3 regions of the Erwinia tasmaniensis Et1/99 genome follow, and region 2 is predicted to be linked to each of the others. Evidence: predicted binding sites of a transcription regulator. Region 2 holds the regulator's gene; each other region holds the start of a gene.
What was found. Region 2 encodes LexA, which represses DNA repair genes until DNA is damaged. Its sites were predicted from a motif close to TNCTGTATGTACATACAGNA; they were not measured.

Region 1: the regulator LexA is predicted to act here: its motif matches at 2,625-2,644, upstream of ETA_RS11885 (DNA translocase FtsK 4TM domain-containing protein).
Region 3: the regulator LexA is predicted to act here: its motif matches at 4,734-4,753, upstream of umuD (translesion error-prone DNA polymerase V autoproteolytic subunit).

What each region holds. Positions count from the first base shown of each region.
Region 1 is NC_010694.1:2,430,693-2,437,546, forward strand. It holds gene ETA_RS11885 (DNA translocase FtsK 4TM domain-containing protein) at 1-2,564, opposite strand, end outside; gene lrp (leucine-responsive transcriptional regulator Lrp) at 2,683-3,177, opposite strand; gene trxB (thioredoxin-disulfide reductase) at 3,707-4,672, shown strand; gene cydD (heme ABC transporter permease/ATP-binding protein CydD) at 4,819-6,588, shown strand; gene cydC (heme ABC transporter ATP-binding protein/permease CydC) at 6,585-6,854, shown strand, end outside.
Region 2 is NC_010694.1:3,473,422-3,480,275, forward strand. It holds gene ETA_RS16675 (quinone oxidoreductase) at 1-193, shown strand, start outside; gene pspG (envelope stress response protein PspG) at 419-649, opposite strand; gene dusA (tRNA dihydrouridine(20/20a) synthase DusA) at 804-1,799, opposite strand; gene ETA_RS16690 (conjugal transfer protein TraF) at 1,917-3,149, opposite strand; gene zur (zinc uptake transcriptional repressor Zur) at 3,625-4,134, shown strand; gene ETA_RS16700 (CsbD family protein) at 4,220-4,429, opposite strand; gene lexA (transcriptional repressor LexA) at 4,828-5,436, opposite strand; gene ETA_RS16710 (diacylglycerol kinase) at 5,546-5,911, opposite strand; gene plsB (glycerol-3-phosphate 1-O-acyltransferase PlsB) at 6,040-6,854, shown strand, end outside.
Region 3 is NC_010694.1:1,649,796-1,656,649, forward strand. It holds gene ETA_RS08380 (AAA family ATPase) at 1-2,905, opposite strand, end outside; gene umuC (translesion error-prone DNA polymerase V subunit UmuC) at 3,032-4,294, opposite strand; gene umuD (translesion error-prone DNA polymerase V autoproteolytic subunit) at 4,297-4,716, opposite strand; gene ETA_RS08395 (SRPBCC family protein) at 5,069-5,584, opposite strand; gene ETA_RS08400 (LysR family transcriptional regulator) at 5,719-6,630, opposite strand.

The sequences.
Region 1 (6,854 bases), 1.0 Mb from region 2:
ATCATGGCATTCACGCCCACCGACTTGCCGGAACCCGTGGTACCTGCGACAAGCAGATGAGGCATTTTGCCGAGATCGGCAACTACCGGATCGCCTGAAATATCCTTGCCCAGCACGATTGACAGCGGCGAGGGGTTATCACGAAATGCAGGGCAGTCCAACACTTCACGTAGATAGACCGTTTGACGATGCACGTTGGGGAGTTCCAGCCCGACATAAGGTCGGCCGGGGATCACCTCCACGATACGTACCGCCACCGCTGACAATGAACGCGCCAGATCGCGCGACAGATTAGAGATACGCGCAGCTTTCACTCCGGGCGCTAAATCCAGTTCGAAACGCGTGATGACCGGGCCGGGCGAATAGCCTACCACCTCAGCTTTAACCCGATAATCGGCGAGTCGGGCTTCAATGAGACGGGCGGTCTGTTCAAGCGCAAACTGGTCGACCGGCTCTGTTTCTGACGGTGGCGACGCCAGCAGGTCGAGAGTAGGCAACGGCGTGGTTGGCCTGTGTGTTGGCTGCTCATGACGCATCAGGAACGGATGGATCAAGCTGTCCATGTCCGGCTCCTGCGGTTTAGCCGACGGCACGCCTGCTGGAGGAACCGCTTCAGGCGTTTTATCAGCCGGCGGCTGCTGCCAGGTCGGGGCCGCAGAGTGCGCCGTTTCGGCGGCCGGCGGCTGCTGCCAGGTTGGGGCCGCAGAGTGCACCGTTTCGGCGACTGGCGGCTGCTGCCAGGTCGGGGCCGCAGAATGCACCGTTTCGGCGACTGGCGGCTGCTGCCAGGTCGGGGCCGCAGAGTGCGCCGTTTCGGCGACTGGCGGCTGCTGCCAGGTCGGGGCCGCAGAATGCGCCGTTTCGGCGACTGGCGACGGCGCAGGCTCGACGTCATGCAGGGTAAACAGCGGCTCGCTCGGGCCTTCCTCTACCAAATCATCCATTGGAGAGAAATCGAATGCGCCACGCGTATCCAGCATAAAGGCCGGCCCGTCGTTTTTAACTTCAGGCCTGGCCTCGGGGGCATAACGCTGCTGCTGCTGCGCGGCGAACTGATTCGCCAGCTCGGCCTGTTCCAGGGCTTCTTCATCTTCCGTAGCCTTATTGCCACCGCTATGCTGCTGGTCGAAAAAGGCGGCATGCTCAGTCACGTCCGGCTGAGCAGGAACCTGTCGTTGAACGTCGGCCGGTTGCTGCGTCTGAAGCTGCTCCTGCTCTTTTGCTTTTTCTTCGGCCATACGCTGTGAAGGAAGCTTGATACCGTAGGAAGCCAGTTCACGCCGCGTTGGCAGCTTCACAGGCTTAGGTCGGGGCAATTCCGGGCCAATACCCTGCTTAACCTGGCGATTCACATCGTCAACGCTGGTCGCACTAAAACCAGGCATAAATGGCGCGTTGCCAGCGGCGGACTGCGCTACAGCACCCAACGCAGCACCGGTGGCAGCGGCCGCTACCGAAGCAGGGTGAGAAGCGTGCGCTGTGGAGAAATCAAACGGCGAAGCCGTTGATGTCTCCCGCCAGTTGCCCCTCTGCGGGCCTGCATCTTCTTCATCAAGCGGCACGGAAGGCGCTGGCGTCTGTTCTTCGGGTGGCATTTCAAAGCGATAAAGCGGCGGATCAATCCGTTCATCGGCTGGTGTCACCACAGCCTGTTCTGTCGCCGCCTGCTGGCCGATCTCGACAGAAGCCGTTTCCGCAGGCTTAACAGCGGCAGCGGCAGCGGCAGGTACGGTCTGTTGGTCAGCCGTCGCCTCACCGCCAGCCTGCGCCGTGGATTTTGCTGAGGCTGCGCCGTTCCCCTCGTGGCTTACTTTATCCAGCGCGGCCTTTGGCTTAGAAAGAAGAACATCGTCAGCATGCGCGGAGTTGTCATGCCGGGACGTTAGCGCACTTTCGTCCTGATTGTCGTCACTATCCTGTTCTTCGTACTGCCATGACTCGTCACCGCGCGAACGGTTACTGGCAAAGGTGAGCACGCCCATCACCATCGCACCAATTTTTTCAGCGATAGTGAGCCAGGACCAGCCGGTATAAAGCGTCAGCCCAGCAGCCCAGACACATAGCAGGGTCAGCGTGGCGGCTGAACCGCTTAAATACGGAGCCATAGCGCTGCTTAACAGGCTACCAATCACCCCGCCAGAGGCGAAGTACCAGATGTCATCAGCACTGAGTGCGGCTAAACCGCAGGATGTGACAACCAGCGCCAGCACGCCGATCAGGCGCAGGGCAACGGCAAAATAATCGATATACTCCTGGGAATGGCGCTGCCGGAAAGTGATCCAGCACAGTCCCAGAATCACCGCTGGAATGGCATAGGCCATGACGCCAAACATGAAGAATAGCGTGTCGGCGAGCCAGGCGGCCACTCCCCCCCCTATATTATGGATAGGTTCATGCCAGGCCGTTTGTGACCAGCTGGGATCGGAAGGATTGAAACTCACCAGCGCCACCATCAAATACACGGCGAATAGAGCAACAATAATCAATGATGCCTCAAGCAGGCGATGCCCACCGCTTAAGGGTTGTAACGTGACGTCTTTATCTTCTGAGTATTCCTGGCTCAAGAGTATCTCCAGGTGCCTGTAAACTATGAAGGAAACAGCGCCGGGCATGCCCGACGCTTGACCTGTATGAATTCACAGGAGTGTAGCGAAAACTACCAGGTTTTGCACCTGCCCTGTGTTACCGAGTTTTAATCACTAACCGGTTACTTTGTTTTACTTCTTCCATGACCACATAGGTGCGGGTATCGTTCACGCCCGGCAGGCGTAGCAAGGTTTCACCGAGCAGTTTGCGATAGGCCGACATGTCCGGTACGCGGGTTTTTAATAAATAGTCGAAATCGCCTGAAACAAGATGACACTCTTGAGTTTCCTCAAGTTTTTGCACGGCGGCGTTAAATTGTTCAAATACGTCCGGCGCACCGCGATTCAGAGTAATCTCAACGAATACCAGTAATGACGCGTCAAGATAATGCGGATTGAGCTGCGCGGTATAGCCAAGAATAAAGCCCTGTCGCTCCAGACGGCGTACACGCTCCAGGCACGGTGTGGGTGATAAGCCAACGCGTTTGGATAGTTCGACATTAGAAATACGGCCATCTTTCTGCAGTTCATTTAAGATATTGCGATCGATTCTATCCAGATCTTTACCCGGTCGTTTTTTATTTTCTACCATCGTTAATGTCTCTCATATACTTCTTCCCTATACCTGCCAAAGCCTGAACGACATCCACGTAACAGGTTTGATCATAAGTAGAAGACATATAGCCTGTGCGTGACTGAACGCTTTATCCGCATGACGCATGTTGTCTGTCCACACCATGCGTCATTCCAAATAACAGACTGAGCTTATTCGACCCTAAGCGTAAAGGCCGGGCGTAAACCTGACTTTTACCACCGAATACTCTCTGCTTCCCATAATGTTTTCGCAAAAGCGCAGCCGATTGTCAAAGCAAAACAAAAAAAATCAGTACAACATGCCAAACGAGCCGCTGTCTGTCTGTTTTAAATGAGAATTTCACAACTAATTCGCTGCCATCCAAAAAGGCGGACGATCTTTTTTTAGCCCGTGTCTGGCCTGCTTCTGCGGTTGATTGGCGCAAGCTTTTTCATTAATTGTTAACAAAATCGCAGAATGCTTTTTTTGCCTCGTCAAATTCCCTACAATCCTCATATCTGTTTGCCAGTTAAATAATGAGGGTCTCATGAGCACGGCTAAACACAGTAAGTTACTGATATTGGGTTCCGGCCCCGCTGGGTACACCGCTGCCGTCTATGCAGCTCGCGCTAACCTGAATCCGGTACTGATCACCGGATTAGAAAAAGGGGGCCAGCTCACCACAACGACCGACGTCGAAAACTGGCCGGGCGATGCGCACGATCTAACGGGCCCACTGCTGATGGAGCGTATGCAGGAACATGCGCTGAAATTTAATACCGAGATAATCTTCGATCATATCCACAGCGTCGATTTGCAAAACCGCCCTTTTCGCCTGATCGGTGACGAAGGTGAGTACACCGCCGATGCGCTGATTATCGCTACCGGCGCGTCAGCACGCTATCTCGGCCTGCCTTCAGAAGAAGAGTTCAAAGGACGTGGCGTTTCCGCCTGCGCCACCTGTGACGGCTTCTTCTATCGCAATCAGAAAGTTGCGGTGATCGGTGGGGGGAATACGGCGGTAGAAGAAGCGCTATACCTTGCCAACATCGCGGCTGAAGTCCATTTGATCCATCGTCGCGACAGCTTCCGCGCAGAGAAAATCCTGATCGATCGCCTGAATGAAAAGGTGAAAAACGGCAACATCGTGCTGCACACCGACCACACGCTGGACGAAGTGCTGGGCGATCAGATGGGCGTAAGCGCCCTGCGCCTGCGTTCCACTAAAGATGACCGGAGCAAAGACCTCGCCGTTGCCGGTTTGTTCGTCGCCATCGGACACAGCCCGAATACGGCTATTTTTGACGGTCAGCTGGCGTTGGAAAACGGTTATATCAAGGTGCAGTCAGGCACTCACGGTAACGCGACGCAAACCAGTATCCCTGGCGTGTTCGCCGCAGGGGATGTCATGGACCACATTTATCGCCAGGCCATTACCTCTGCCGGTACGGGCTGTATGGCGGCGCTTGATGCTGAACGCTACCTTGACGGTCTGGTTAAAAATAATCAGTAAGTTGTTAAAACTCTGAGCGAATTACACCCAAGGCGACGAGCAATTGTCGCCTTTTTACCCTCCGCGTTGTACCATCCCCTGGCTTTATATCAACCTTTCCAGGCTTTTGCCTGTCTACTGTTTACGTCAGGGCAATACGGCAACAGATGAACAAAACACGGCAACAACTTCTCACCCGCTGGCTAAAGAGTCAGAGCGTGCACGGCCAGCTTTGGCTGCGTCTCTCATTTCTGCTAGGTATTTTGAGCACTCTGTTGATCCTTGCTCAGGCCTGGCTATTGGCCACGCTGTTGCAGGCTCTGCTGGTTGACCAGCAGCCGCGTAACGGCCTGCTGGCCTACTTCTACATGCTGCTGGCCTGCTTCGCCGGGCGCGCGCTGCTGGCATGGCTGCGTGAAAAGGTAGGTTTCAAAACCGGTCAGGCCATCCGCCAGGCGCTGCGCAAGCAGGTACTGGATCGCCTTGCGCATCTTGGCCCGGCCTGGATTCAGGGCAAACCGGCCGGAAGTTGGGCCACGCTCCTGATGGAGCAGATCGAAGATATGCAGGATTATTATGGCCGCTATCTGCCTCAAATGATGCTCGCCGGGGCGATCCCGCTAATGGTACTGCTGGTGCTGCTTCCGGTGAACTGGGTCGCCTCCTTGATGTTATTGGCGACTGCCCCGCTTATTCCGCTGTTTATGGCCATGGTAGGTATGGGCGCCGCTGATGCAAACCGCCGCAATTTTCTGGCCCTGTCTCGTCTTAGCGGACAGTTCCTCGACCGCCTGCGCGGGCTGGATACGCTGCGTCTGTTTCATCGGGCCAGGGCGGAAACGGCCACCATCGCTAGCGCTTCGGAGCAGTTCCGTCTGCGCACTATGGAAGTTCTGCGAATGGCGTTTCTCTCTTCGGCGGTGCTGGAATTTTTTGCTTCAATTTCCATTGCGCTGATCGCCGTCTATTTTGGCTTCTCCTATCTTGGCATCTTTGATTTCGGTCACTACAACGGCCCGGTTACGCTGTTTGCAGGCTTCCTGGTGCTGATCCTCGCCCCAGAGTTTTATCAACCGCTGCGCGATCTTGGTACCTTTTACCATGCTAAAGCGCAGGCCGTTGGCGCAGCCGACGTGCTGCAAACCTTCCTTGAAGAGAGTGAAACGGCCGCGGTACAGCGAGGGGAGTTAACGCCACGGTTGGAAGACGGTTTTAGCCTGGTGGCCACCGACCTGACGATATTGACCGCAGACGGGCAGCAGCTGGCAGGCCCGCTGAACTTCACGTTGCGCGCCGGGCAGCGTGTCGCGCTGGTCGGACAAAGTGGTGCTGGCAAAACCTCATTAATCAATCTGCTACTCGGTAACCTGCCCTACCAGGGTTCACTACTGATTGATGGCACGGAGCTGCGCGATATCGCTCTGCCCCACTGGCAGCAGCAGCTCGCCTGGGTGGGGCAAAACCCGCATCTGCCGGCGGCAACCGTGCGGCAGAATATACTGCCCGGCGTCAGTTATGATGAGTCGCGTCTGGAGCAGGTGCTTGAGCTCGCAGGGGTAAACGAGTTTCTGCCACGATTGCCCGCAGGCCTTGATAGTGACACCGGAGATCAGGCCGCTACGCTGTCGGTCGGCCAGGCACAGCGCGTAGCCGTTGCGCGAGCGCTGATGAAGCCCTGCCAGCTACTGCTACTGGATGAACCCGATGCCAGCCTGGATGCGCACAGCGAGCAGCACGTTAACCGCGCGCTGCTGAAGGCATCTAAAGCACAAACGACGTTGCTTATCACCCACCAGCTGGACCGGCTCGCGCAGTGGGATGAAATCTGGCTCATGCGTGACGGCAACATTGTACAGCAGGGAAGCTGGGAAGTGCTGGTAAATCATCCCGGCCCCTTTGCCGAACTGTTAGCCCTACGTGGAGGATCGCTCGAATGAAAACTCTGCTGCCATTTCTGAAACTCTATCGCCGTCACAGTCTGCGGCTGTGTTGTGGCATCCTTCTGGCGGCGGTCACTCTGCTGGCCAGCATTGCCCTGCTGACACTCTCCGGCTGGTTCCTTGCCGCCACTGCGCTGGTCGGCGTGGCGGGCATTTATAGCTTTAACTATATGCTGCCCGCCGCCGGCGTGCGCGGGGCGGCCATCACCCGTACCGTTGCCCGTTATCTGGAGCGGCTGGTCAGTCATGATGTGACTTTCCGC
Region 2 (6,854 bases):
GTCGTTGAACGGCTATATCACCACGCGTGAGGCGCTGACGCAGGCCAGCAATGAACTGTTCTCGCTGATAGCCAGTGGAGCAATTAAGGTCGACGTCCCCGCTGCGCAGAAGTTTGCGCTGGCGGAAGCGCAGCGGGCACACCAGATGCTGGAAGGCCGCGGCACCCAGGGTTCCAGTCTGCTGATCCCATAAGCCAGAAAACATCAGGGCCTCCGTTCGGAAGCCCTGATGTTTTTTTCTTTTTTTACACTGATTGTAGGGACAGTGGCTATGAATACGTTTTGATTCAGCGAAAACATCCTGCCAGAATTTAGAAGTAAACAAAATGTTCTGGGAACGAAATCGCGCCAGCAATTTGTCATGATGTGATCAGGGCCGCATAACGCCAAAGAAAATGCGAGCAACGCCTTGATATCATCAATATAACCCTTTTTTACCTTGCGTATGCGGCTTGCAAAAAGTGCGATAAAGCCAGACGGCCGCTACCGCCATCGCAAGCCATGGCAACAATTTAATAACAATCGCAAAGAAACCGCCGATAAACATCACCAGCGTGGCCACCAGCAGCGCCGCAATAATGCCCAGCAGCGAAATGCCGGTCATCAACAGCATGATAAAGAAGCCAACGACAAATAAGATCTCTGACATAACCCTACGCTCCATAAAAAGACTCTGTAAGAGTTATTACAAGAAGCGTGCCAGTTATGTGGGATTTTAACGTGTTGATTAATAAGGGAAGGGATCACCAGATATGCCATAAACCTGGTGAGTTTCATTACTATATGGTCAGCTTTTGACGATATCAGCCTTCGGCAGTCACTTTATCCGCCACCAGAGACAGGGCCTTTTCCACGACCTCAACCCCCGCACCGGCTTTATGAGCGTTTTCACTGAGATAGCGACGCCACTGGCGCGCACCGGGAACCCCCTGGAACAGGCCGAGCATATGTCGGGTAACATGACCAAGATACGTCCCCTTAGCCAGTTCACGCTCAATGTAAGGATACATCGAGCGCACCACCGCCACCGGATCGGTATCTGGTAGCGTACAGCCAAACAGTTCGCGATCGACCTGTGCCAGCAGGCCCGGATTTTGGTAGGCCTCACGCCCCATCATCACGCCGTCCAGATGCTGTAAGTGGACCTTTGCTTCCTCCAGGGTCTTCACGCCACCATTAAGGGACAGGGTCAGATGCGGGAAATCGCGCTTCAGCTGGTACACGCGCGGGTAGTCCAGCGGCGGTATCTCACGGTTCTCTTTCGGGCTGAGACCGGAAAGCCAGGCTTTTCGGGCGTGGATAATAAACATCTCACAGCCGCCCTGCTCCGACACCGTGCGGATAAAGTCACAGAGAAACGCGTAGCTGTCCTGGTCATCAATACCAATGCGGGTTTTCACCGTCACCGGTAACGACGTCACATCGCGCATCGCTTTTATGCCATCCGCCACCAGCCGTGCTTCACCCATCAGACAAGCGCCGAAGCGGCCGTTCTGGACGCGGTCTGACGGGCAGCCAACGTTGAGGTTGATTTCCTGATAGCCACGCTGCTCCGCCAGTTTGGCACACTGCGCCAACGCAGCCGGATCGCTGCCACCCAGCTGGAGAGCAACGGGCTGTTCTTCGCGACTAAATGCCAGATAATCACCTTTGCCGTGAATAATGGCCCCGGTGGTCACCATTTCGGTATAAAGCAACGTTTGCCGCGTTAACTGACGATGGAAGTAGCGACAGTGGCGGTCGGTCCAGTCGAGCATCGGGGCAATGGAGAAGCGGTATGCGGGTAATTTTTCGGTTATCAAATGCGCTAACTCTGTAATCAGAAGAGGTATGACGATATTGCGCTCAATGATAACACGGCGGGAAGCGCGGATATAGCGCCGGAAGGAGCTTCCCCCTCCCGGTCACAACGCTCGTTAGAAAGTGAAGTTCAGCTGGGCGACCGCTCCCCAGGTCTTGTCTTTTCCTACCATTCCTGCCAGGTCAAGATGCACTTTCTTATACGGTGAAATCCCGACGCCGCCGGTAAACACGTTGGTGTCATTTGACTTCATATCAGCGCGGTAACCGCCGCGTAGCTGTAACCATTCCAGCAGGCGGTACTCGGCACCAATACCGGCATACTGGCTGTCCTGCTGGATTTTGAAACGTTTAGTGGGCGTCAAGTCAATATCCAGAGCGGTAGTTAGACGTTCAGTATGGAAGGAAACACCGGAGGTCACCAGTGGACGGATCTGGTAAGTATCCCGATAGCCGTTGACCTCTTTGGTATCAAGGTTGTGCGCAATCAGGTTCTGTCCACTCAGGCCCAACGTCCAGTTGTCACCCAGATCGGTCGCTGCGCCAAGATCGAGGTTAAAATCGGTATGGGTGTTTTTATATTTGTCGTTGGTCAGATCCGATCTTTTATAGCTATAAACCGAAGCGCTGTAATTGTACAACGTGGTTTTTTGTAGCTTCGGCGTCACGCCAAATGAAAACGGATGGCCGCCAATATCGAACTCATGTGCCATCGCGATACCAAAATCATAAACGATTGCGGCGCGCCCCAGCCCGGTGGAAGTCAGCTTATCCTGGAAAGAGGGAAATGCCGTCGCGTTGGCAATGCCCTGTAGCAGGTCGATATCGTGCTGGCTAATATTGCTGGTGCCATAGGCGGTGCCATAGGCTTTAGTCACAAAGGCAAACGGCAGCCTGTCGTTGGGAACCGTAACCGCGAGCGCAGCACCGGCCTGGCCCCAGGCCTTATCGCCACGGATATCACGCAGCCGGTTAGCGAGGTCGCCGCTGGCGGCGCGCAGACGAGGAATATCTGCAAAGGTGAAGTTATCCAGCATGCTTTTGTAACGATCGACGGTATCCGCAATGTCGTCGACCTTATCAACCAGTTTGTCTTTATCACTTATCTGCGCGCCAACCGCAGGCAGAATAATACTGATTTCGTCCTGCGGTTGTGATTTGGTCATGAGCGCCGGGTTAGCCAACACCGCAGAACCATAGGTAGAAGAAGCCACGCCAGTTCCACCCATTGCATCATTGCGGGCATCATAATAGTGACCGGCCGCCATCGCGCCCGGCGAAACAAATAAGAGAGCAGGTAACACTACTGGTGGTGAAAACCAAAATAATTTATTGAATTTGTTGATCATCTTATCTTAACCCACTTTAGAAATGAAAACGCGTATGCCAAATATGCACAAGGCTTTTAAGCCGTGATAATGGACATAAAGGCGACAATTCATTGCTGTGAATTAAGTGAATATGAGTGGGCTGATTAGTTCATTGTTCTTTTTAATAATCTGCTATAAAGCTTACCGTTAAGCTCCAGGTAACCTTTTTAGTGCCAATCATTTCCAGACCCTGTGTCAAGAAATATCAAGATAATCAGGGTATGTAAATACGTTTTGGCATATTAAATCAATGACACAACTTAAAATAGCACTAAGAAAAATCACATAACATCATTAAATTCAGTTGATTAAACCGCGATCTGCCGGAAAACATTTTCGGGTTGACCGTATTGCAAAACGGATCAGTTTGGCCCTGATGAATAGCAAACTCGGCGTTTTATGACAGGTGTGATAAAATAACATCCTGATTCTGGCCTGATGAGGAACTAGAAATATGACCAGCGCTGAAAAAATTCTGACGCAGGCGGAAATTATTTGTCAACAACGCAGCGTGCGCCTGACGCCCCAGCGTCTCGAGGTTCTGCGTCTGATGAGCCAACATAACGGGGCGATCAGCGCTTACGATTTGCTGGATTTATTGCGCGTTTCCGAGCCTCAGGCGAAGCCTCCCACCGTCTATCGCGCCCTGGACTTCCTGCTGGAGCAGGGCTTTATACATCGCGTAGAGTCGACCAACAGTTACGTGGTCTGCCATCACTTCGAGCAGCCTTCCCATACGTCGGCGATGCTAATATGCGATCGTTGTGGTCAGGTCACGGAACAACCTGCAGAGGGGGTGGAAGATATTCTGAAATCGCTGGCCCTCAAATCAGGTTTTACCCTGGGCCACAGCGTGATTGAAGCGCATGGTTTTTGCCGGCCGTGCGAAGAAATTGAAACCTGCACGCATCAGGGTGCCTGCCATCACGATCACAGCGTGCAGACGAAAAAACGCGGACGATAGGCGAAGTCTGACAGACTAAGACGCGAGCTGGAGGCACTCTCCTTGTGCCGCAATCGGGAGCTTTTTGCGCGTTAACAGCCGCTGGTTACCAGCGGTGGTCGTGACCGGATTCCCAGTCGCTTAGCTCTTTCTCGGCCCGATCCTTTTCATAGCCATAACGTTCCTGAATCTTGCCCACTAGCTGATCGCGCTTACCTTCAACGACCGTCAGGTCGTCATCGGTCAGTTTGCCCCATTGCTCTTTAACTTTACCTTTAAACTGCTTCCAGTTACCGCCGGCTTCGTGTTTATTCATAAAATGTATCCTCTACTCGGGGTTAAACAGCTTGTTAACTTCATCTTTCGGCTTTTAGGTAGATAATTATCTGGGAAAAAACCTGACACAGAGATAATTGTAGTAGAGGAATAGCGTTGCGATAGTAAACATACTCGGCGGCGGGGAAAGTAGCGGGAAAAAGAAATGAAAATCAATAAAATAGACAGAATTCAGCTTAAGTAATGAAATGTGTCAATAGGACTAACCGGCTTCCGTTACATCACTACGTCACCGGCCTTGTCATAGCATCATAACGGCAGCTGGGATGGATATGTTGAGCAGGGCCTTGCCGCAACGCGAAATCTATTGGGCCCGTTTTGCGTATTCAGTGAGCACGCGCTGCGGGCGCAACGCGCATTATTCGTTCGTATCGATATTTACAGCCAGTTGCCGTTACGGATAACGCCGACTGCAAGCCCCTCAATGGTCAGGGTCTGCTGACGCAGGTCGACGACGATTGGCTGAAAATCAGGATTTTCCGGCAGTAACTCTACCATATTGCCATTCTTTTTTAGTCGCTTAACCGTGACTTCATCATCAATACGCGCGACGACAACCTGACCGTTACGCACATCTTCTGTTTTGTGCACCGCCAGCAGGTCTCCATCCATAATACCGATGTTTTTCATTGACATACCGCTAACGCGCAGCAGAAAATCCGCGCCGGGCTTAAACAAACCGGGATCGACCTGGTAGTGTCCTTCGATATGTTGTTCTGCAAGCAGCGGCTCACCTGCCGCTACGCGGCCGATTAACGGAAGCCCACTCTCGTCTTCCATCATCAGGCGAATGCCGCGTGATGCACCGGACACAATCTCAATCACGCCTTTACGCGCCAGCGCCTTAAGGTGCTCTTCAGCCGCATTCGGGGAACGGAAACCGAGCTGCGCGGCAATCTCTGCCCGTGTTGGGGGCATACCGGTTTGATTAATGTGGTCGCGAATCAGGTCATAAACCTGCTGCTGCCTTGCCGTTAGTGCTTTCATCCCGCCCCCTGGTTGTTTATACAGTCGACTGTGAGTATATACAGGTATTTCTATATTGAAAACCTAAAGTTGGACGAAATTCAGGTTGTTGTAATTTATGAGTCCCTCATCACGAATGGGGCACCAGCAGCATGATCCAGACAAATACCGCCAGCAGAATGCTCAACAACACGGCGGCAGAACCCATATCTTTTGCCCGTCCAGCAAGGGGATGAATTTCGCTGCCAATACGGTCAACAACCGCTTCGATGGCGCTGTTCAGAATTTCGACGATGATAACCATCACTACAGTACCAATCAGCAGTACGCGAGTCACCGCGTCAACATCAAGCAAAGCGGCAATAAAAATGGCGATCGTCACCGCTACGGTTTCCTGACGAAAGGCCGCTTCATGTCGCCATGCGGCGCGCAAACCTTTCCACGAATATCCAGCGGCCTTGATAATTCGCGTCAATCCGGTGGCATTATTTGCCATAATGGCGAAGTCCCTTAAAAAGTTTAATGTCAATGGCGGGGTGTAGCGGGTTTCGTAACATCACAGATTCCGCAGATGCTTTCTGGTATGCTTGCATCGCTTTGCTAACAAGAGGCTTCATATTATCTATGTCAGGTTGGCGTAATTTATATTATAACTTATTGAATTTACCGGTTAAATTACTGGTAAAAAGTAAAGCAATTCCGGCAGAACCGGTTGCTGAACTTGGGCTTGATACGTCGCGCCCTATTATGTATGTACTGCCTTATGATTCAAAGGCCGATCTTCTTGCGCTGCGCGAGCAGTGCCGCAAACAGGACCTGCCCGATCCGCTGGAACCGCTGGAGATCGACGGCAATCTGTTGCCACGTCACGTCTTTATCCATGATGGCCCACGCGTGTTTCCCTATTTTGTTCCGAATCTGGAGTCGGTTAAGCTGTTCCATGACTACCTGGATCTGCACCGCAACAATCCGGATCTTGATGTCCAGATGGTGCCGGTCTCGGTCATGTTTGGACGTGCTCCAGGCCGCGAAGTTCAGGGCGACGAGCAGCCGCATCTGCGCGTGCTGAACGGCATCCAAAAATTCTTTGCCGTGCTGTGGTTAGGTCGTGACAGCTTCGTGCGTTTTTCACCAATGGTGTCGCTACGCCACATGGCAACAGAACACGGCACCGACAAAACTATTGCCCAGAAGCTGGCTCGCGTGGCGCGCATGCACTTTGCCCGTCAGCGCCTGGCGGCGGTCGGGCCGCGTCTGCCGGTACGTCAGGATCTGTTCAATAAGCTGTTACAGTCGAAGGCCATCGCGAAAGCGGTAGAGGACGAGGCGCGCAGCAAGAAAATTTCCCACGAAAAAGCGCAGCAGAATGCGATTGAGCTGATGGAGGAAGTCGCTGCCGATTTCTCTTACGAAGCGATTCGCCTGACCGATCGCATCAT
Region 3 (6,854 bases), 1.8 Mb from region 2:
TTCGCATGCTCAAAATACTCGCCATTACAGCATCTTGTGCTGGAGCTGCGAGGAGCCTGAAGGCTGACGCTATCAATTCACCTGATTCGAAGGAAAGTTCAGACGCCAGCATGGTTTTATCGCTCAACATGCGGCCTGTCAGGTCAATATTCGCTTCAGGCGATGCAGTGCAAGCCAGTATCGCGAAGTAGCGCAACGCACCCTCTGGATGGAAACAAAGACGTTCACGGTTTTTTTGCCACCAGTCTGAGTGTGTTTTTGCATGCTGGAGAACGGCAGCTTCAACGGCCTCAAGCAAAATGTTCATACTGCTCTTGTGGCCTGTGATTTTCTGGCTATGTGTATCTGAGTAAGAAGTTTCCTTTAAGAAACCATCCCGGTAGTCTGTGCAGGGGATGCCATAGCGGGGTGCGCGAGCATTGCTCCAATGTTCAATTGACCCCAGGGCTAAATCCAGCAAAGCGCTGGATTGCATCATACGCTGACGGAGAAAATGGTCATTCTGGTTCCCGAACTCATGAGCCATGCAACGCAGTTTGTTACCGAAGCTGAATTGCAGCATATCCTCGTCGCTGATCCCATCCACTGTGATATAACGCCAGAGCAGGGCGTCATCCACCACACCTGCTGCCACACAATTAGCGATAACGCGCCCAAGAGCACTCCGCTCAGGTAGCGGCATAGCAAGCAGCCGCTCCAGTAGTGGGGCAACCAGTATCAAATTTTCTGGCGTGATTGCAGACAGATAAATGCCCAGCCGGTATGCAATTCCATTGCCATCAAGCCATTCCAGTGACAGCACTTCCATCCAGAATGCAATGACGCCTGCGCAATCTTTATTGCTCCATTGCGCAATATGCCAGGCATGCGCCACCATTCCTTCCGCATCGCGCATTATTTTTAAATGGGGAACCAGATATTTAAGCCAGAAGCGATGCCACTCAATTTCACCGGCCGCAGTATAGATTATCTGAAAGACAGCACGGTGCTTTTCACGTAAATCACGTATCAATAACCAGTCTTCATCTTCGGGTAGCTGTCCGGCAAAGGATCCTGCGACCAGGCGTTTGATATGGAAGGGCGTACTACCCGCTAATACCGTTCTAAGCTGTTTTCTGAATTCGCGGCGCTCGCCCAGTGCCAGCTGCGCGACAAAACTACGGATGCTGGGGCGCACAAAAGGAACGGGCGGCAAGCTGTGTATAAACTCATCCAACGTGACGCCATTGCGCATGGCTCCGCTGATGACAAGCACATCCAGCAGAGTTTGATGTCCGAATGTCAGCTTTCCATCCTGGGTTTCCTGCAACACATTAAGACTGCACAGCTTGCGCTGAATATCCTGAGAGGCAGTGAAACGCTGATGTGGTATCACCAGACTGCGCGATTGCAGCATTTCCGCCGCGATCGTTTCTAACGCCACTATTGCCGTATTGCCCAATTCATTGTTGGCACGCACGATAGTGTCAAGATAGCGTTGTGCTAATGCCTGACTGGTCACGACGTTGAAGCTGCCGTCCCGTTGAGCCAGCTCGACAAACAGTGCCAGCTCGCGTGGGTTCCTAATCAGCTCTCGGGTGACAGCATCAATAGCGGCAGTCGCGATCCCCAGCGTATCAAGTAATGGCACTATTTCGCTATCCCAGTCCAGCGGTTGGCACGTTACTTCACTATCCCATTGCCTTGCGGCAATAAGATGGTCGTAATGCCTGTCAAAGTCACGGCAGGCAGTCACAACGGTGACATTGGGAATTGATAGCAGGCGCTCGATCTGGGCAAGAAAATACTGCAGTACCCGATGATCGCGGGCGATGGACAGCACATCCAGAGAATCGATCACCACAATTACCCGGGAGTCTTCAGCCAGCCGGGCGACGTTTTCCACCCATTGCGCAGCCAGACCCTGGGACTGACGCCCTTCAGATGTCGCCAGGTCGGCAAACTCGCGCGACTGGATAAACAGAGGAACGATATCCGAACGCGTTTTTGCCCGTTCTTCCAACGCCTCCTGCAACGCCAGCATCGCACAGGTTTTTCCCGAGCCAGGAAGCCCTGTGAGCAGGATGGATCTGTTTTGAGCGTCAATGGCCGCAAGCAGTTCATCCACGATCGACGCGGAAATACGCTGGCCCGCAATATCCCGCCGCCACGATCTGCCGATGGCAGAGGTGCTGGCAAAAGAGTGACGTATCTCAGCACTATCCATGGGTGGAGCCAGCATTGCACCAGCCTGCTGAATAATTGTCTGCAGGTCGCCTTTGGTCAGACGATGTTGCATAGCGACAGATAAGCTATCGTCATCCATGCGCCCGCCTAATTTATCAAGTTTCACCCACAGGGCATTGAATGCAGCCTCAGGATTGCTCACCAATTGTCGTAAGCGCTGGTGTAGATCTTCATTCATTCGATCCATGTCATCGGTGGCGACAAAATGGGTCCGGCACAAGAATGTAAAAGTGGAAAGGTTGGGGGTAACTTTAGCAAGCTGTGCAGACAAATCCTTATCTACCGCCTGTAGTTCTTTACCTAAACTTTGGCGGTAACTATTTTCATCATGCTGGGTTGAGCTGTGTTCTTTCAGTTTTGCCAGAGCGCCGAAGTTGTTGCGTGAATAGAAGCGGACTTTTACATTTTGATCGCTGGCCAGCAAATGGGCCGCTTTGTCCAATTCGTCTGCAAGATCGGCTATCGTCCAGGCCTTGAAATGGGGTTGATTTTTTTTGCATTGACAAGCGATTCGGGCACCGCCAACTTTGCCAATGACCACATCATCTACTGAGCTGTTTATCGAATCAATTTCAAGCCATTGATAATCTCTATCGGACAATACTTTCAATGCCCAATCAAATGCTACCAGCGTCTGATACCCATCACCACGGCTAGAGCGTATGCCTGCAATACCCATCAATTTTATCCTGTCGGATGGCCTCTATTCACTCATCCGCAATAACGTTAAGTTTTGATTATGATACTCACCTCTTATTGACCGCACCAGACCCTTGAACGATATAGCAGCAGTGACAATCCGGTATCATTTCGCCACGGGAAGGTCGGCATAGCGCGTGGTGTAGGCGGGGGACAGCATCTCCCGCTTCATCGCCCAGGCCTTTTCAATCCCCTGGCCGGCAAACCAAACCTTCCCTTTACCAGAGCGGTTTAAGCCGTCGATGGTTTGCATCAGCGCGGCGCTGTTGGCCCAGACGTGCCGTTCATCAAACAGGTTAAGCTGCGAAACGCCGTTACTGTAGAAATCGGCCAGCATCACGCCGGCTTTCATATAGCGATGGCCGTCTATCCAGATACGCTCCAGCGACTCGGTTGCGGCACGGATAATGTCGCGCGTGTCGTTTGACGGTGTCATCAACTGCGTCGACGCCTGGTTGCCGTAATACACTTCATTGTCTGCATGCGGGCTGGTGCGCACAAACACGCTGATAAAACGGCAGAACTGTCGTTCGCCGCGCAGCTTTTCCGCTGCCCGCTCGGCATAGGCGCAAACCGCCTGATGCACGTCTGAATATTGCGTCAGGCGGCTGCCAAATGAGCGGCTACAGACGATCTGCTGCTTGGTCGGGGCGAACTCTTCCATTTCCAGGCAAGGTTCACCACGCAGTTCACGCACGGTCCTTTCCAGCACCACGTTGAAATGTTTCCTGATCACCCATGGCGAGCTTTCTGCCAGATCGAGTGCGGTCGTTATGCCCATCAGATTAAGCTTTTTACTGATACGCCGGCCTACGCCCCAGACATCTTCCACCGCCACCAGCGCCAGCAGTTTGCGCTGCCGGTCAATATGGGATAAATCGACCACGCCGCCGGTAGCGCGCCATTTTTTTGCCGCGTGATTGGCCAGCTTCGCCAGCGTTTTGGTTTGCGCAATGCCCACGCCAACCGTCAGTCCGGTGTTTTTGAGCACCTGATTGCGCATCTGATGGCCAAAATCCGCCAGAGAAACGCAGTTGCTGACGCCGGACAGATTAACGAAGGCTTCATCGATGGAATAGATCTCAATGGCGGGGGCGATATCGGTCAGCGTTTGCATAACGCGTTCGCTGAGGTCGGCATAAAGTGCGTAATTAGAGCTGAATACGTGAACTTTAGCGGGATATACGGCGTTTTTTATTTTAAAAAAGGGCTCTGCCATTTTTATACCCAGCAACTTTGCCTCCGCAGAACGTGAAATGACACAGCCATCGTTGTTGGAGACCACCACCACCGCCTGTCCGCGCAGATCCGGGCGAAAAACCGTTTCGCAAGAGGTATAAAAGCTGTTCACATCGACCAGGGCAAACATGGTCATTTATGCGACTTAACCGAAAACGTCACCACGCCAAATATTTCCAATTCTTCAGCATTGTGAAACGTCATGGGCGAGTAGCTGTCATTATGCGGAACCAGCTGCAAACTGGGATGCGTGCGCAGTTCCTTGACCGTAAACTCGCCGGCCACGGCGGCAATGACGATATCGCCATGCCGGGCCGAGAGCGAGCGATCGACGACCAGTAAATCGCCGTCGCCAATTCCCGCCCCGGTCATCGACTCGCCGCTCACTTTGATAAAATAGGTGGCTCCGGGATGCGCTATCAACAGCGTATTGAGATCCAGCCTGTCTTCGACATAGTCCTGAGCGGGGCTGGGGAAACCGCAGGGTACGCGTTCCGTAAACAGGGGAAGCGTGCTGGAGTCGTCAATCTCTGTGGGATGAAAAAGCTGCATCATGGATAACCCAACGTTACTGTGTTTTTATACAGTATTACCGAATCTGACTGGCGTTCAACCCTTTTCTAAGAAAATTCTCTGAACCATTTGAAGTTGCGATGAATTTAGCGGTTTACCCTGTTGATGGTGTGAGCAAGACAATAATATGTGCTGGTGGGATGACTTTACAGATGAGTAAACCTTCAACGTTGCCATATCCAGATATATACCTGAAAAACAGATTGGGCAATATCGTCACCAACCACTCTGATCTTGTTTATATCGTGTGGATCACTGATGAATCTGGTCAGTAAAAGTATGGCTCTGACGGTGTCAGCAAGGGCACTCATCACGCCATACCTTAATGTTGTTATCTGACGCCAGCGGCCGCCGCTTCAATCAGGCCATCCAGCCATTCCTGATGGCCGTTGAGCATGGGGTTTGGACGAGTTTTTGCCAGCTGTTTCGCAGGGTTGCCGTTCTGGGTTTCCTGAGTCAGGATACGAACACGATGACCGCTAAGATCTTCCAACAACCACGCATGATGCACATCGAGACGTTCAGCGCTGTTCTCTTCGCCCGACCATCCATGCCACGCCAGACGAGCAGGCCGGCCTTCCGCAGGAGGAATACACTCTACAACCAGAGATTCAACGGGAAACCCGAACGTGCTGAAGTAGAAGCGCACCCCATGTTCCAGTTCGGGGCCTTTATTATCATAAAAGCGCACATCGGCTGAGTTTTTATAATAGTCCGGCCACAGGAATGGCTGACTTAGAAAAGGCCAGACATCATTGACACTCAGACCAGAGACGATCATTTCATTAGAGACAAAATTATCGGTAAAACCAGGAACAAAGCCTTCAGGCCAGTTAATGACGTTCATAAATATCCTCACTTGCGATGATTGATTGTGCTGGATGTGCAGCTACGGTCACAACATTCAACGTGCTGCAAAAATTATCAATCCAAACGAGGTATAAGGCGAATTGTCATTATTTATTATGATAATAAGTTAAGTTATATCACGGCGTGCTGCTGGCTGACTTCCAGGCACAACGTACGGATCCACTGATGAGCGGGATCGCGGTGAGTACGCTCATGCCAGGCCATGCTTTTGCTAAAACCGGGAACGTTCAGAGGCAAAGGGATGATGGCCATGTCGCTATCAGCCGGGACCATACGGCGGGGAACAACGGCAATCATATTGGTCAATCGCAAAATATCGGGTATCACCAGAAAACTATTGACCGACATACCAACTCGCCTTGTTAGCTTCAATTCCGCGAGTGCTTCATCCGTCACACCGCTAAATTTTCCTTCTGTGGAGACCAGAATATGTTCCTGCTCGCAGAACTGTTTTAGCGTAATGTTTTTAATCGCAGCCAGCGGATGGTGGCTGCGTGCCAGGCAGACATAATGTTCCTCATAGAGCGTTCTTCCATGCAGATCGTCGGGTGTCGTCTGCGGTGTTAGCAGAGCCAGATCGACTGCTCCCCGAGACAGCTGCTGATATATTCGCTCACTGTCTACAGACCGCACGGCGATTTTGACACGCGGCGCACGTTGTTTCAGCGCCGCCATCAGCGGTATAACAACGGCCTTAAGCGCATAATCCGTTGCTGCAATGGTATAAGTCAGTTCCGCTATTATCGGTTCAAAATCCAGTGGTTTAAGTAAAATAGCGATGTCCGTGAGGATTTGCTTTACCGGTAAAGCAAGTTCGCTGGCGCGCAGCGTGGCTACCATGCCATGGCTTGTCCGCACAAAAAGGGGATCTCCAAAGTAGTCACGCAAGCGGGTAAGCATTCCGCTGACCGCCGGTTGAGTCAGGGAAAGACGTTGAGCCGCCCGCGTCACGCTACCTTCATCCAGTAACGCATCCAGGGCTTTAAGAAGGTTAAGATCGAGGTTCCTGATATCATTTTTCATAATGTATTAGCCTTCCAGGTATAACAATTCTGATAAAAGCTAAAGTTTGATTAACGCGCTGTCTACAGGGTTTGCGTTTTTAGACAAATATCTCACTACAGCCAGCTGCACCCGTGGCGCACTGCAATACGGGATTTATATCTGTTCAGAAGACGGGATGAATTTAACCCCGGGGCCGGAGAGTGTATGGAAACATTTGACCCGGCGCGGAGTTTACCTTTTTA